DNA from 2 places in the Undibacterium sp. KW1 genome. Region 1 is predicted to be linked to the other one. Evidence: riboswitches for the same ligand, from Rfam matches in the RefSeq annotation. Region 1 holds a riboswitch; the other holds the start of a gene.

What was found. Region 1 has a riboswitch for cobalamin ahead of UNDKW_RS18505 (CoA-acylating methylmalonate-semialdehyde dehydrogenase). Riboswitches for the same ligand answer to the same signal wherever they lie in the genome.
Region 2: it holds a riboswitch for cobalamin, as region 1 does, so the genes downstream of both, UNDKW_RS09055 (TonB-dependent receptor domain-containing protein) here and UNDKW_RS18505 (CoA-acylating methylmalonate-semialdehyde dehydrogenase) in region 1, are expected to answer to the same signal.

What each region holds. Positions count from the first base shown of each region.
Region 1 covers NZ_AP018439.1:4,140,412-4,147,905, forward strand. Annotated here, with positions in the region: gene fdhF (formate dehydrogenase subunit alpha) at 1-190, shown strand, start outside; gene UNDKW_RS18485 (hypothetical protein) at 288-1,070, opposite strand; gene UNDKW_RS18490 (putative quinol monooxygenase) at 1,203-1,511, opposite strand; gene UNDKW_RS18495 (hypothetical protein) at 1,574-2,056, opposite strand; gene UNDKW_RS18500 (hypothetical protein) at 2,103-2,897, opposite strand; cobalamin riboswitch at 2,998-3,238, shown strand; gene UNDKW_RS18505 (CoA-acylating methylmalonate-semialdehyde dehydrogenase) at 3,520-5,031, shown strand; gene UNDKW_RS18510 (acyl-CoA dehydrogenase family protein) at 5,280-6,440, shown strand; gene UNDKW_RS18515 (enoyl-CoA hydratase) at 6,437-7,228, shown strand; gene UNDKW_RS18520 (enoyl-CoA hydratase/isomerase family protein) at 7,225-7,494, shown strand, end outside.
Region 2 covers NZ_AP018439.1:2,037,939-2,045,432, reverse strand. Annotated here, with positions in the region: gene UNDKW_RS09065 (ABC transporter ATP-binding protein) at 1-363, opposite strand, end outside; gene UNDKW_RS09060 (iron ABC transporter permease) at 363-1,373, opposite strand; gene UNDKW_RS09055 (TonB-dependent receptor domain-containing protein) at 1,559-3,421, opposite strand; cobalamin riboswitch at 3,601-3,839, opposite strand; gene UNDKW_RS09050 (PilZ domain-containing protein) at 3,945-4,289, opposite strand; gene UNDKW_RS09045 (histidine phosphatase family protein) at 4,345-4,893, opposite strand; gene UNDKW_RS09040 (adenosylcobinamide-GDP ribazoletransferase) at 4,895-5,662, opposite strand; gene cobT (nicotinate-nucleotide--dimethylbenzimidazole phosphoribosyltransferase) at 5,704-6,738, opposite strand; gene UNDKW_RS09030 (diacylglycerol kinase) at 7,056-7,454, opposite strand.

The DNA of each region.
Region 1 (7,494 bases):
CTATGGCATAGCAATCTTGCCTGTGCACATCACGGACAAGATGCAAGTCGGCCAGTTGTTTTGCAGCTTCCACCGCGCAGACCTGAACGTCAATGCGCTGACCTCGCCTTACTGTGACAACCTGGTGCATGCACCGGAGTATAAGGTGACGGCGGTGAGGGTGAAAGGCTTGGATGAAGATAAGTATTGAAACTTTTATTAGGGAAATTTTTACCCTTTGACGATGTATCTTAAATTATCGCGACTACAGAAAATACCGGATCACGATGCCTGATACGCCGCGCCAACTAGTCCAGCTTCGCGACTTCGTGTTCACTGTTCAAGCCAAATGACACCAGGCGGTCTATACGGTCAGGGTGATGTTTTTTCAAATAATCAATATTCCCATATCCTTCTGGTGCAGAGATATTCTGGATATTCATTTTATTCATTACACCGACTGTTGCAACCCACACCCGTTTGTAAAAGACAGGTTCATGCCCTAGCCTGGTTATATACTCATTGACATTTATTTTCTTGAAAAACTGCCGCTGTTCAGACAATAATTGATTGGAACCCTCATACCGCAATTTATCACTATCCAAATACGCTATTTGCTCCTTGGACGCTTTCCCAGCTAAAGAAAGCGCCAAATAGTCCTCATACTTCTTATTCATTTCCCTGATAGTCCATTGCTCCGCACTACCATGCCAGATAACCAATGCGGAAGGCCTGATTATTTTTGTTTTTGCTGCGGTAAATACATAGTTTGCGCATGCAGACATGCACAAACTAGGCACTTCGACCTCAATCTGATTGTCGTATACCCAATGTCCAAAAATGATGCCGAAGTGTGCATCTCCTCCCTGGGAATTAATGTATAGACGCTCTATTTTTTTGTCCGCCGCAGCAGAAATAAAGTCATTGACCGTTTCATCAATAACACCAAAATAAAGACCAACATTATCTAAAAAATAGAATTTTGCAGGCGTACTGCTTTTTTCAGGTTTAGATTCATCAGCCATTGCACTAAATGATAATGCTGCCATTACCAGCGCAACCACAAGCTGCTTATATATCTTCATGCTCATGGAATTCAAATTAATTTTGTTGGATAAGTCTGTTTGGCGTCTCAATATATATCTCCTGCAGGAAGGCGATATTTCATCTTAAAGTGCAGATTAAAATGATGAACTCTAGCTATGTTAATACGATCGTCAAAATCAGGAATTCTTCACCCACATCGGCGTCAACGCCGTCACCTGCGGCGGGCCAGATAACAAAGGTTCGACATCGACCAGATAAGCAGCATAACTGGCTGTCTGCAAAAATGCCTGTGAGGCTTCTGCGCTGCTGTATTGCTGAAACGCACAAATCACGTCCGGATCAGCATTGTCAAAGCAATAGAAATAGGCCAGGTGGCCAGGATTGGCCGCAACAGCCGGGGCCATATGTTTTCCCCAGAAAGCGCGCACTTCGTCGCGTTTTCCTGGCTGGGTTTTGTGTTTAATGATGACGGCAAAAGTGTTCATAGAGCTTTCAGTCCTGTGTTTGCATTAATTGCTTATATAAGGTACTCGCTAAAACTGTTGTGCTAAACCTCAGGAAGGACCACATATTTTCTAAATTCATTTTTCAGTGCCAATACATGAGCTGCAAATTGCGCTTCAGTATAGTTAACTTCATCCAGCCATTGCCAATAGCTGACAGTCAACTCTCCATCATCAATGCCTATTGCAACATCAGGGTTTTCGAGATCAAAGACCTGCAAAGCACATAATCTCAACCGGGGCATGCGCCTCTGAAGAGTTAGTAACGATGCCTTAGCAATTTTTCTGGCACAGACATCAAATGAGTTGTCTCGCCCATCAATTTCAACTATTTTTTCACTAACGACGACGATTTCCCCACCCTCTTCTTTTGCTCTTTCAAAGTAGTGCAAGAGCAGGTTTGTTTGTGCTATTTTCTTGTGCGTCAGCGAGAGTAACTTCAGTATCTGGGCAAGCTCTGCAATGATTTTTTCATGATCATCACTGGCAGCCAGCGTCAGGAGAGTTGCGGTATTTTTCAGTCTCATTATAAATTCTCGCTTAAGCGCACCAATCTGGCTGGAAGTAAAAGCTTTATTGAGGTTCAGGAGGAATCTGGTTCAAGGTGACAATTTTTCCTGCGCTATCCAGACCAAATACAACAGGTTCTCCACCAGACTGTATGTTTGCAATCAGATTTCTCTTCAAATAATTTGCCGATGCATAGTTGGGGTTCGCTTCTACATTCTTTATACCCATTTTATTCATCAACTCTATCGTCGCAGTCCAGCCATCGACCTTATACCAAATCGGTTCTTGGCCTAGCCGGGTTATATATTCATCTATTCCTAATTGAGAAAATAATTCAGCTTGCATAAGCCTGATTTTTTTTGCACTTTCATACTTGATTTGATTATTGGTTAGGAATTCCTTTTCACTTGAAGTCAAGGCATTGTCACCAGTCTTGGTCTTGGTAAGTAGAGCATCGTAATAAGCGATTCCTTCGCGAACATCTTTTTGTTCTATGCCTCCATGCCAGATTACCAGTGCTCCTCGCTCAATGATTTTTCTGTTTGCAGCGGGAAAAACATAGTTTGCACATGCAGACATGCACAGGGTCCGGACTCTTAAATCCAGGCCGTGCTCACGAACCCAGTGCGCTAATTTCAAAGCAGAAAAAACATCTCCCCCAGGCGAAAAAATGATCATGCTTTTCGCCTGGGTATCTTTATTCTTCTCAAGGAAATCATTAACGGACTTTGCATTTATTTGACCAACAAAGATAAGGTCGCTTCCTGAAGAATTTTCAGTTACTGCAACATCAGAAGCTGCCCGGGCTTCAAACACCAGGCACCATGACAACAAGACACAAGTAAAAAGCAGCTTCATTCAGGTCTCCAATTGATCAATGTCAAAATAGCAAAACCTATTTTATCTTCATCTTGAATTTTTTTCACCAATTAACGTTTACGTTAACGTCAATTCTTGTGCTATTCTAAAAATAACAGGTGCGCGGCCCAATCTCTTGGGCTGTGTTAAACGGGAAAGTGGTTGTCCTGAACCATGTCGCCAGCAGGTGGCAGTCTGGGTTCAGGGCGCTAAGCCCCTGCTGCCTCCGCAACGGTAGGCAAGTGCGGTTACATCATCCACGCCACTGGTCATGCATGACTGGGAAGGCGATGTAACAAGACTTGCAAGCCCGGATACCGGCCTGTTGATCGCTGAGAAAAACATTGCGGAAGGCGGTGTTTGGGATATGGCATGGCGCGCCTGATGGCGGGCGAGTGCCTGTCTTCAATACTGTTCTTTCTCTGTTTTTCCAAGGTCTGGTCACGTACGGAAGGTGCGTGGCGGGTGTGCGTCCTCACGGCGTATGCCCATGGTCAGGATGGTTGCTGCGGAAGGTTTCTGCTTGCAGTAGTCATCCTGTTTTCAGGCATCAGTGCGGCTGTTGTTGCGGGTCAAACCCGCCGTCTGTCCGTGCGCAATCAGGAAGGTTCAGGAAAGCATCATGTCTACTCTTACCCAGGCTCCCAACGTCAAACTGCTGATCAACGGCGAACTGATAGACTCCAAATCCACGCAATGGCGCAATGTGATCAACCCGGCCACGCAACAGGTGCTGGCCCATGTTCCGTTTGCCACGCCAGATGAAATGCAGGCTGCAGTTGATGCTGCCAAGGCTGCATTCAAGACCTGGCGCAAGACAGCGATAGGCACACGCGCCCGCATCTTTTTAAAATACCAGCAACTGATACGTGAAAACATGGCCGAGCTGGCCGCATTGCTGACAGCCGAACAAGGCAAGACCCTGGCCGATGCTGAAGGCGATATCTTCCGTGGTTTGGAGGTGGTTGAGCATGCCGCCAATATCGGCAACCTGCAAATGGGCGAAATCGCCAACAACGTTGCCAGCGGCGTTGATACCTATACCCTGAACCAGCCGCTCGGTGTGTGCGCTGGTATTACCCCTTTCAACTTCCCTGCGATGATACCGCTGTGGATGTTCCCTATGGCGATTGCCTGCGGCAATACCTTCATCCTGAAACCGTCCGAGCAAGACCCCATGGTCACCATGCGTCTGGCTGAACTGGCCATGCAGGCTGGCATACCGCCTGGCGTGCTGAATGTGGTGCATGGTGGTGAAGACATCGTCAATGCGATTTGCGACCACCCTGATATCAAGGCCGTGTCTTTCGTCGGCTCCACCCGCGTAGGTACACATGTGTATAACCGCGCGACACTGGCTGGCAAACGTGCGCAGTGCATGATGGGTGCCAAGAACCACGCCATCGTCCTGCCCGATGCGCACAAGGAACAAACCCTCAACAATCTCGCCGGTGCGGCCTTTGGTGCGGCTGGCCAGCGTTGCATGGCGCTGTCTGTGGTGATACTCGTTGGTGAAGCCAATCAGTGGGTGCCAGAATTGCTGGACCGTGCACGCAGCCTGAAAATCAATGCCGGTGCAGAAGCGGGCACAGATATCGGCCCGGTCATTTCCTGCACCGCCAAAGAGCGGGTAGAAAGCCTGATTGCGCAAGGCGTGGCCGAAGGCGCCAACCTGGTGCTGGATGGTCGCAAGCCGCAGGTCGCTGGCTATGAGCACGGCAATTTCGTCGGGCCGACTGTCTTCACCGGCGTCAAACCTGGCATGCGCATTTATGAAGAAGAAATTTTTGGCCCGGTGCTGTGCATCATGCAGGCCGATACGCTGGCAGACGCCATCGCCATCATCAATGCCAACCCTAACGGCAATGGCACGGCATTGTTCACCCAGTCTGGCGCTGCCGCTCGTACCTTTGAAGAAGATATCGATGTAGGCCAGATCGGCATCAACGTACCTATCCCTGTGCCTGTGCCGCTGTTTTCTTTCACCGGTTCGCGTGCATCCAAACTCGGCGACCTGGGCCCCTACGGCAAACAAGTCATACAGTTTTATACCCAGACCAAGACCATCACGGCACGCTGGTTTGATGACAGTGTCAGCGCTGGCAAGGTGAATACGACCATCTCACTCAAGTAAGGGAAGGCATCCTAGCTCCGGTAGTTGGACAAGTGCAAGTGTGCATTTTTTCAGTTTCCTGGCTAGGCGTGACGACGACGCAGACTAGCGTCTGCTAGGAGGAACAACAACGGCAGGGAGCTGGAAAAGTGTGCAATTGCACTTGTAGCGCTCTCCGCATGCTAAATCTTAACGAAAGTGAGCAATGGTAAATACACGACTTCAATCATTGACTGCTAATAGCGGTCAACTACCGGGGCTAGGATGATATGGACTTCGATCTTAGTGAAGACCAGCGCGCCTACCAGCAATCTGCCCGCAGCTTCGCCGCCCATGAAATGGCGGCGCAAGCCGCTCATTGGGATGCCACTTCCCACTTCCCGCTGGACGTGATTGCCCACGCCGGGGAGTTGGGATTTTGCGGGCTGTATGTGCCAGAAGAACTGGGCGGGCTGGGCCTGACGCGGCTGGATGCAGCCATCATTTTTGAAGAGCTGGCACGCGCCTGCCCTTCCACCACGGCTTACATCACGATACACAACATGGCGAGCTGGATGATTGCCAACTGGGCCACGCCAGAAGTGCAGCAGGAATGGGTGCCCAGGCTGGCAGCAGGCAAAAAGCTGGCCTCTTACTGCCTGACCGAGGCGGGTGCAGGTTCTGACGCGGCCTCGCTGCGCACCACCGCCCTGCTCGATGGTGACAGCTATGTCCTGAATGGCAGCAAGGCTTTTATCTCCGGAGCGGGCGCGACCAATATGCTGGTGGTGATGGCGCGCAGCGGTGGCGATGGTGCGGGTGGCATATCGGCCTTTGCGGTACCGGCTGACTTGCCGGGCATCAGCTATGGCAAGAAAGAAGACAAGATGGGCTGGAACAGCCAGCCCACCCGCACTGTCAATTTTGATCAGGTGCGGGTGCCGCGCAGCCATTTGCTGGGTGAAGAAGGCGAAGGCTTCCGCATCGCCATGCGCGGGCTCGATGGTGGCCGCATCAACATCGCCACCTGCTCCATCGGCGCGGCGCAATCTGCCCTGAACAGTGCGCACAACTACATGAACGAGCGCATGCAGTTCCAGAAAAAACTGTCTGATTTTCAAGTGCTGCAATTCAAGCTGGCCGACATGCAAACTGAACTTGTCGCAGGCCGCCAGATGGTGCGTCTGGCTGCGAGCAAGCTCGACAGCAAGGCCGACAATGCCTCAGTGTATTGCGCCATGGCCAAGCGCCTGGCGACTGACACAGGCTTTGCCGTCTGCAATGAAGCCCTGCAAATCCATGGCGGTTACGGCTATATACGCGAATACCCGCTGGAGCGCTTCCTGCGTGATGTCAGGGTGCACCAGATACTCGAAGGCACGAATGAAATCATGCGCGTCATCGTCGCCCGCCACATGCTAAACCAACCCGCAAGCGAGGAATTTTTATGAGTAAATATGCTAACTACACCAATCTGCAATGCGAAATCATCGGCCACACTGCCCTGGTGACCCTGGCCAACCCGCCCGCCAATACCTGGACGGCAGCGGGTTTGCAGGCATTGACGCAACTCGTCAATGACCTCAATGCTGATGCAGATATCTATAGCCTCGTCATCACAGGCTCAGGCCAGAAATTCTTTTCAGCAGGCGCAGACTTGAAGCTGTTTGCCGACGGCGACAAGGCCGTGGCGCTCGACATGGCACGCCGCTTTGGCGAAGCATTTGAAACCCTGAGCCGCTTTCGTGGTGTTTCCATCGCTGCGATCAATGGCTATGCCATGGGCGGTGGCCTGGAGTGCGCGCTGGCTTGCGATTTGCGCATTGCCGAAACCCAGGCGCAAATGGCCTTGCCAGAAGCCGCAGTCGGCTTGCTGCCCTGCGCTGGCGGCACGCAAAACTTGGCCTGGCTGGTAGGTGAAGGCTGGGCCAAGCGCCTGATCTTGTGCGGTGAACGTGTCGATGCTGCCACTGCCCTGCGCATAGGCTTGGTAGAAGAAGTCGTCGCCACCGGCGGTGCACTCGAACACGCACTGGCGCTGGCCAAACAGGTAGGCAAGCAAAGCCCCAGCAGCGTCAAGGCATGCAAGCAACTCATACAAGGCGCACGCCAGCAACCGATGAACACTGTGCTGCCACAAGAACGCGAAGCCTTCCTGGCCCTGTTTGATACTGCCGATCAAAAAGAAGGGGTCACCGCTTTCCTGGAAAAACGTCCGCCAGTATGGAGGAATGCATGAGCGACTCCCCTGTCCTGTTCCACACCCTGCCTGCTGCCAACGGCATGCAACTAGGCGTGGCCACCCTCAATTCAGAAAAAACCCTGAATGCCCTGTCCAAAGAGATGGTGCAATTACTGGGCAAGCAATTGCAAGTCTGGGATGAAGATGACAGCATTGCCATGGTAGTCTTGCAGGCCGCTAGCGAGAAGGCATTTTGCGCAGGTGGTGATTTGCAAAACCTGTACGCCAGCATGCGCGAGCATCATACCTCCGACAAAAAAGAC
Region 2 (7,494 bases), 2.1 Mb from region 1:
CAAGGAAGCCATGGCAAGATCCATGTCGTCATTGTTTTCCCAGTAATGCGCATTCTGGTAAGGATGACGGGCGCTAAGTACCGTATCCAGTGCAGAATAACCAAAGGCATCCACCCTGCCCTGCGGCAAGAAAGAACGCGCACGCGCAAGCGCTGTCAATGACCAGTCTGGCAGCGGTTTGTCACGCAGGCAAATCTGCCCGCTTTCTATGGGACGCAAACCAGCCAGTGTACGCAGCAAGGTGCTTTTGCCAGCACCATTGCGGCCTATGATGCACCAGCATTCACCTGGCTGTATTTGCCAGTTGAGTTCACGCACCAGTACGCGCTTGCCTACCGATAAATTCAGGTTGCGGATATCCATCAGCGCCTCCGCAACTGATGCAATTGCAGCAGGAACATCGGCACGCCTACCAGGGCAGTAATGACGCCCACTGGCAACTGCTGTGGCGCGACCACGGTACGAGCCACTGTATCTGCCAACACCAGGAAACAGCCGCCAGCCAGGGTCGCAGCAGGTGCCAGCAAACGGTGATCCGGCCCCCAGGCAAAGCGGCAGATATGCGGCATGATGAGACCAACAAAACCTATGCTGCCTGCATTGCTGACCGCACTCGCCGTCAGCAATGCAGAGCATAAAAACAGCAGTTGCCGCAAACGACCAATATTGACACCCAGGGTGCTTGCATTGTCGGCATACATGGCTGCGACATTGATGGAACGCGCATTGCGCATGACGAACATTAATATGGCACCAAGTATCAACCAGGGCAGATAACGTGACTGGGTATTCGACAGATCACCTATCATCCAGAACACCATGCCGCGCAAACGACTGTCTGGCGCGATCGACAGCATGAGAGTGATGATGGCACCGCAACCGGTAGCGACGATGACGCCGGTCAGCAACAGGATAGGTGCACTGCCATCGGTACTACCCGCACCACGCAAGTCGCGGTAAGCCAGGCCGAACAATAACAGCGCCACAGTAATTGCACCGGCAAAGGCCGCCACATCGACCAGCCAGAATGCACCGAAAAACAAGATGGTCGCCAGCGCGCCGACAGATGCGCCACCGGATATACCGAGCACATAAGGATCAGCCAGCGGATTGCGTAATAGCGCCTGCATCATGACGCCAGCCAGTGCCAGTGTGGCACCGGTCACAAAACCAGTCAGCGCACGTCCCAGGCGCAAATCAAGCAGGCTGCCAGGCAGGGTTGTTGGTGGACCACGCAGCAATTCCAGCAAGGCTTGCCATAATTCAGCAAAGCTCAGGGACACTGAACCGCAGACGCAGGCAATCAATATGCTGCCTACAGCGGCGGCGAATAGAATAGGGAGAACCAGCCCGGCACGTTGAGCGACCGCCATCCTGGGGGATTGCTTGCGCTGTCGTGCAGAAAAAAAAGACGCTATCATTAGTCTGGTCCAAAGGTAAAACAGGTTTTGATGTGCAGCATCTTTTAAAAACCAGACCTGCACATCAGCTTATCAGCTTGCTGATGTGATGGGCGATGCAGCCATATCCGCCACATCGCATCACATCAATGCCAGACTTATTTAAAGCCGTAGCTCACGCCAACAAATACATTGGAACCGGCTGTTGCATAGCCTCTTGCCAGTTCATAGTCCTTGTTCAGGGCATTATTCCAGCGTGCCAGCACCGTTGTATTTTTTGCGATTTCATAGCGAGCATACAGGTTCAGCAACTGATAGGAAGCAAGAGTTCTGCTGTTAGCAGCATCATCAAAACGCTCTCCAGAGAAGATTATTTCCACACCAATTTTTGCGCTAGGCAAAGCATATTCTGCGGCAAAAGTACCATGCTGTTTGGAGCGGCGTGCCAGGCGTTTGCCTGTTGTGTCATCTTTAGGATTCTGGAAGTCAATGGAACCACGCAATGTCAAGTCAGCAAAGCGTGTACTACCACCTATACTCAAACCAGACAATGTCGCTTTATTGACGTTGCGCGCGCAACCAAAAGTATAACCTGCTGGACAATCTGCAGAACCAGCAGAAATCAACAGATCAGTTGCCTTGTTTTGATAGTACACCGCACTTAACTGAGTATCACCTTGCTCAAAATACGCACCGATTTCTGCATTCTTTGCTTTTTCCGGTTTGTTGGTGGCAACACCATAATTAGGGTAATACAATTCATTGAAAGTAGGCGCTCTGAAGCTGGTGCCATAACTGGCATTGACGCGCAGAGCATCAGTGAAACGATAGCCGTAAGCTATGCTGCCAGTCGTATTGGAGCCGTATTGCGAGCTACGGTCATTACGTATGCTGGCACTGGCCAGATGAGCGTCTTGCTTGAACACATAAGATGCAGCAAAAGAGTTAGTCGTCCGCTTGCCATTCAGAGCCAAAGTAGGTGTATCGACGTTTTCTTCCCGTGTTTCTGCAATAACTTGCAATGTGTCTTTACCGATGCGAATGTCATTTTGGATGCTCAGACTATCCTGCACCGTGCTAATCTGGCTGTAGCTATACTTTGTGCTGGTAACAGATTCTGTTGCCCCTTTGTCAGTAGCTTTGGCTACTTGCAGAGAAGCTGTCCAATTATCAGTAAACTTGCCACGACCAAATACGGCAATAGTTTCCAATGTCGAAATTGAACGGTCTTCACGATTTAAGCCGGAATCATATTGTGCATTATTACGGCTGTGCAAAATACTCGCGCCGAGTTCATAACCCTTGCTGATCTCCCATACCATACGGCCATTAAAACTATCCAGTTTGTAGCCGTCTTTGTCAGGGTTATAGCCAAAATCCGCTGTTGGCTTGGTCGCAGAAAACCCCTCGCTCTCTTCGTGGCCAGCATTCAAGCTGAGACTGAGATTATTGGCCACAGAACCAAAGATACCCGCCTGCAATTTACGCGTGCCATAGCTACCCAAACCAGCCGACACGGTAGGAGAGAGAACACCAGTACCTTTTTTGGTGAATATCTGAATAACACCACCCATGGCATCAGCACCATACAGGCTTGACAGTGGGCCATACACGACTTCAATACGGTCTATCTGTGACAATGGAATGGAAGACCAGGTAGCACCGCCGGTAGTGGAGGAACCGATGCGTACGCCATCAATCAACACCACGTTTTGCGCATTGTTACCACCGCGCATGAAGACGGAAGCTGTCGTGCCAGGGCCACCATTGCGGGCGATTTCTATGCCACGTTGCTGTTGCAAGAGATCAACAACAGAAGCAGCGCCGGATTTGGCAATGTCTTCCGCCGTGATAACGACGTTGTCAGCCAACACATCCTTGGCGGCCTGGGTCTGGCGACCAGCGGTAATCACCACGCTGGAAGCAGCGCCTAGAGCAGCAGTTTGTGCAAAAGCGAAGGTGGATGGGAATGCAGCAGCAATGGCCAGACTAATGGCAAGCGGTTTGAATACAGATGTCATGATATTTCAGAAAAAATAGAGCAAGTAACCGACGTCCCCGCAGGCTACTTTGAACAAAGCAATAAGGACAATTAGTCGTCAGCGACAGGGCCACGCAGGCAGCCTGTGCTGTCAGGATTTCACACCATGCCAATCAACGGCAATGCATGCGTTTCTGTTTAACGAAATTTCCCCGTCCGTATTGCTTCACTTATTCTGGCCGGTATCCGGGCTGACAAGTATCACCATCTGACCTTCCCATGCACTTAGCACAGTGGTATTGGAAAATGGCTGGCTGCGTATGAGCGACATAAGTCTTCTGAATTCGCAGCAACTTGTACACCGTTGCGGGGGCAGCACACTTTTGCAAGAGCTTAGTGTTTCCCGTTTAACCGCAGATATGAATATACCCGCGAGCACCAAAACCCCGCCATTCTATAGACAGATGGGGGTAGCCGCAAGTTTGGCAGGTTTAAAAACTGACGCAACTCAGTTTATTAACTTATTGAAAACAAAGCAGATTTGCTCCAAGCCGTGCCCGAATTCAACTCAAATGGGCGGTCTTGGATATCCACGCGGTCACCAGTTCAGTATGCAATTCGGACATTTCAGAGAGTTGTATGCCTACGTGATAGACCTCGCCACTGAGGATGGCATGCCTGATTGTGCCTTTGCAACTGACCTTGTAAATCTGGGATTCCTGAAAAATACCGGGAATCTCGATCAACATGGGGTAACTGCGTTGCGGTATCAGGTTTTCGGTCGTATGCAAGAGCACACCCTCGGCCGATATATTGACCAGCTTGGCGAGAACCAGTTTGCCGTCAGGCAATTTGACACCTGCGCGCCATGTCACGGTAATGCGTGGGGATTTCCTGAGTTCTATCATGCAATGACCATGGGAAACATGGATACCTGTCAGTCTTGCGTAAATACTATCTGCATTAAGTATGAAATACCAGTATTTCCTGATATTCACCAAAGGCAAGACTGCGGTTTTGTGCACAGACCAGCTCTGCCAGTTCCTCGGCCCCCATACCTGCCTGCCAGGCCAGCAACATGCGTATGACACCGGCGTGGGTAACAACAATGGCTTCAGGTATATTCAGTACACGCATATCATTTAGCCAGTTTATTACGCGTTGCGCCAGGTCTATGGCCGATTCAACACCGCCGGGCTTGTAGCTGGCGGGAGCTGCAGCCCAGACATCTATGTCGGTTCTTGGGATCACGTCCCAGGCTTGCATTTCCCATGCACCGAAATTGAGTTCTTGCAAACGCTCATCAAATACAGGTTCTGGGTGCAACAAGCTGGCCAGCCTGGCACAACGTTGCGAAGGGCTGGAAAATACTGGTAAGCCTGTTTGCAATTGACTGGACAATTGCTGCGCCAGTGAAACACAGTCGGCATCAAAGACATCAACATCTGTTTGCCCATAGCACAGACCTTCTGCTATTCGCGGTTTGGTGTGCCGGAGTATATGCAGGCGCATATCAGGCCACCTGAAAAGCCAGCAAACCCAGGTAGATAGCCACTTCTGCCACTTGCTGGGTAGCCCCCAGACAATCACCGGTAAAGCCGCCTATCCTGCGCCGGAACATACGCGCCATACGCCAGGTCAGCAATAACACCAGGCAAAGGGCCAACAGCAGCGAATACAATGGAAAAGGACAGAAGTACAGCAGCGCTGCGCCCGGTAAAAGCACCGTCAGACAGGCGACGAAAAATTCGCCATTACTCATCTCCTGTGCCAGCGGCTTGGCCTTGCCTTCATGCCGCGCATATTGCATGAGCCAGATCAGGCTGCATGAAGCCAGCCGCGAGAGGGGGTGTGCGAGCAGCAAGGCAGGTACCACTGCCGAGGCAGGCAAGCTGTTGAGTAAAGCCAGCTTCAGGGCCAGCATCAGTAAAATACCTATGGCACCATAGGCTCCGACGCGTGAATCCTTCATGATTTCCAAGACGCGCTCTGGCGTCATGCCACCGCCAAAGCCATCGCAGACATCAGCAAAGCCATCTTCATGAAAAGCGCCTGTCAGCAAGATGCCTGCAATAGTAGATAGCACCACGGCCACCGCATGTGGCCACAATTGCGCTGTGGCTGCATAGACACTTGCACACACTGCCCCCACAATCCAGCCTGTTGCCGGGAAATAGCGTGAAGACTGGCGCAACCAGTCAGGCTCAAACCCTACCCAGGCTGGTATGGGGATGCGGGTAAAGAACTGCAGGGCGATGAAGAATAAACGTAGTTGACGCAAGCCAGCTCCTGCAGTATGGGTAATCGCAGTATGGGTAATATCTAGTCGCCGCTCTTTTCGCTCACCTGCGCAGACGCAAAAGTCGCCATCTGGCTCAGAAAATTGACCGCAGCTTGCAGCATAGGATAAACCAGCGCTGCCCCCGTACCTTCACCGAGGCGCAGGTCGAGTTGCAGCACAGGCTTGACCTGCAATGCCTGCAACATGCGAGCATGGCCACTTTCGTCAGACTGATGTGAGAACACACAGTAATCGAGTATTGCCGGCTGCATCCTGGCTGCCACCAGCAAGGCGCTGGTCACGATGAAACCATCTATCAGCAAGACCATGCGACGCTCTGCCGCTGCCAGCATGGCACCGACCATGGTCGCGATTTCAAAACCACCAAAGGTAGCCAGCACATCTGCAGGCTCTTCTACATTTGCATGCAAGGCCACCGCAGCTTCAATGACAGCCTGTTTATGGCGTATGCCTTCTGCAGACAAACCTGTGCCTGCACCTACGCAATCCGCAACAGGAACACCCGTCAGCTTGTGCATGAGTGCAGCTGCAGCCGTGGTGTTGCCTATGCCCATCTCACCAAACCCCAGCACATTGCCAGACAAGCTGGCGACTAGTTCAACACCATTTTGCATGGCGGCCTGACATTGAGGAGCAGTCATTGCCGGTTCTTTGGCAAAATTGCGCGTGCCATTGGCGACTTTCATGCTCAGCAGTTTTTCACGCGGGCCAAATTCATGATTGACCCCGGCATCCACCACATGCAGAGCGATGCCATTCTGCCTTGCAAAGACATTGATCGCCGCACCATTGGCCAGGAAATTCTCTACCATCTGCCAGGTCACGTCCTGAGGAAAAGCAGAAATACCCTCAGCCACAACGCCATGATCGCCAGCAAAGACGACGATGGCAGGCTCACGCAACTCCGGCTGTGTGCTTTGCTGTATCAAACCTATTTGCGCCGCCAGATGCTCAAGACGGCCAAGACTGCCCAAGGGCTTGGTCTTGTTGTTGATGGCAGCGGCGAGCTGTACTTCCAGTGCAGGATGGCTTGTCGCAGATATTTTTTTATTCATATACAGCATTCGAAGTAATGACGCATTTTTGCAATAAACGGGCTCAACGATCATTTATTAATGGCTAGCTATTCCATCGATTTTCTTATTTCGCATCCATACAAACTGCATCAAGCTAAAAGCAGAAATTGCCAGCGACAAAATCACCCACATGTCCAATCCATCAATCAACAACATGAATGCGGCGGCGATCAAATATAGGAAAAAATACGCGAGATACAAATATGCAACAGGTTTTTTATTCAAAAAATAAAACAAATCCAGCACTACCCTGATCGCAATCAATAGCAGTAATAGCATGGACAGTTTCGTCATAATCAATAATAAAAGCGGTCAAGCAAAATGACTACCCAGGTTGCCAGCGCTATCAACACTGTCAGCAAGACAGCGGCACTACCAAAGTCCTTGGCGTTCTTGGACAAAGTATGGCGTTCCAGCGAGACGCGATCTACCACGGCTTCAATCGCTGAATTGATGAGCTCAACCACCAGTATCAAGACCAGCACGGCTATCATCATCAGTTTTTCAAAAGCTGACACTGGCAAAAACAAGGCAATAACAGAACCGCTAACCACCAGCACCAGTTCCTGGCGGAAGGCATGTTCGTTTTTCCAGGCAGAGCGCAAACCATCGATGGAGTACAGAAAGGCCGAAAATATACGGCGCAGGCCACTTTTGCTTTTGAATTCACTGACAGCTTGTTCTTTTTCAGACATTTTTATTCCTTAAACCCACACTTGAACAGTATTGCAGATG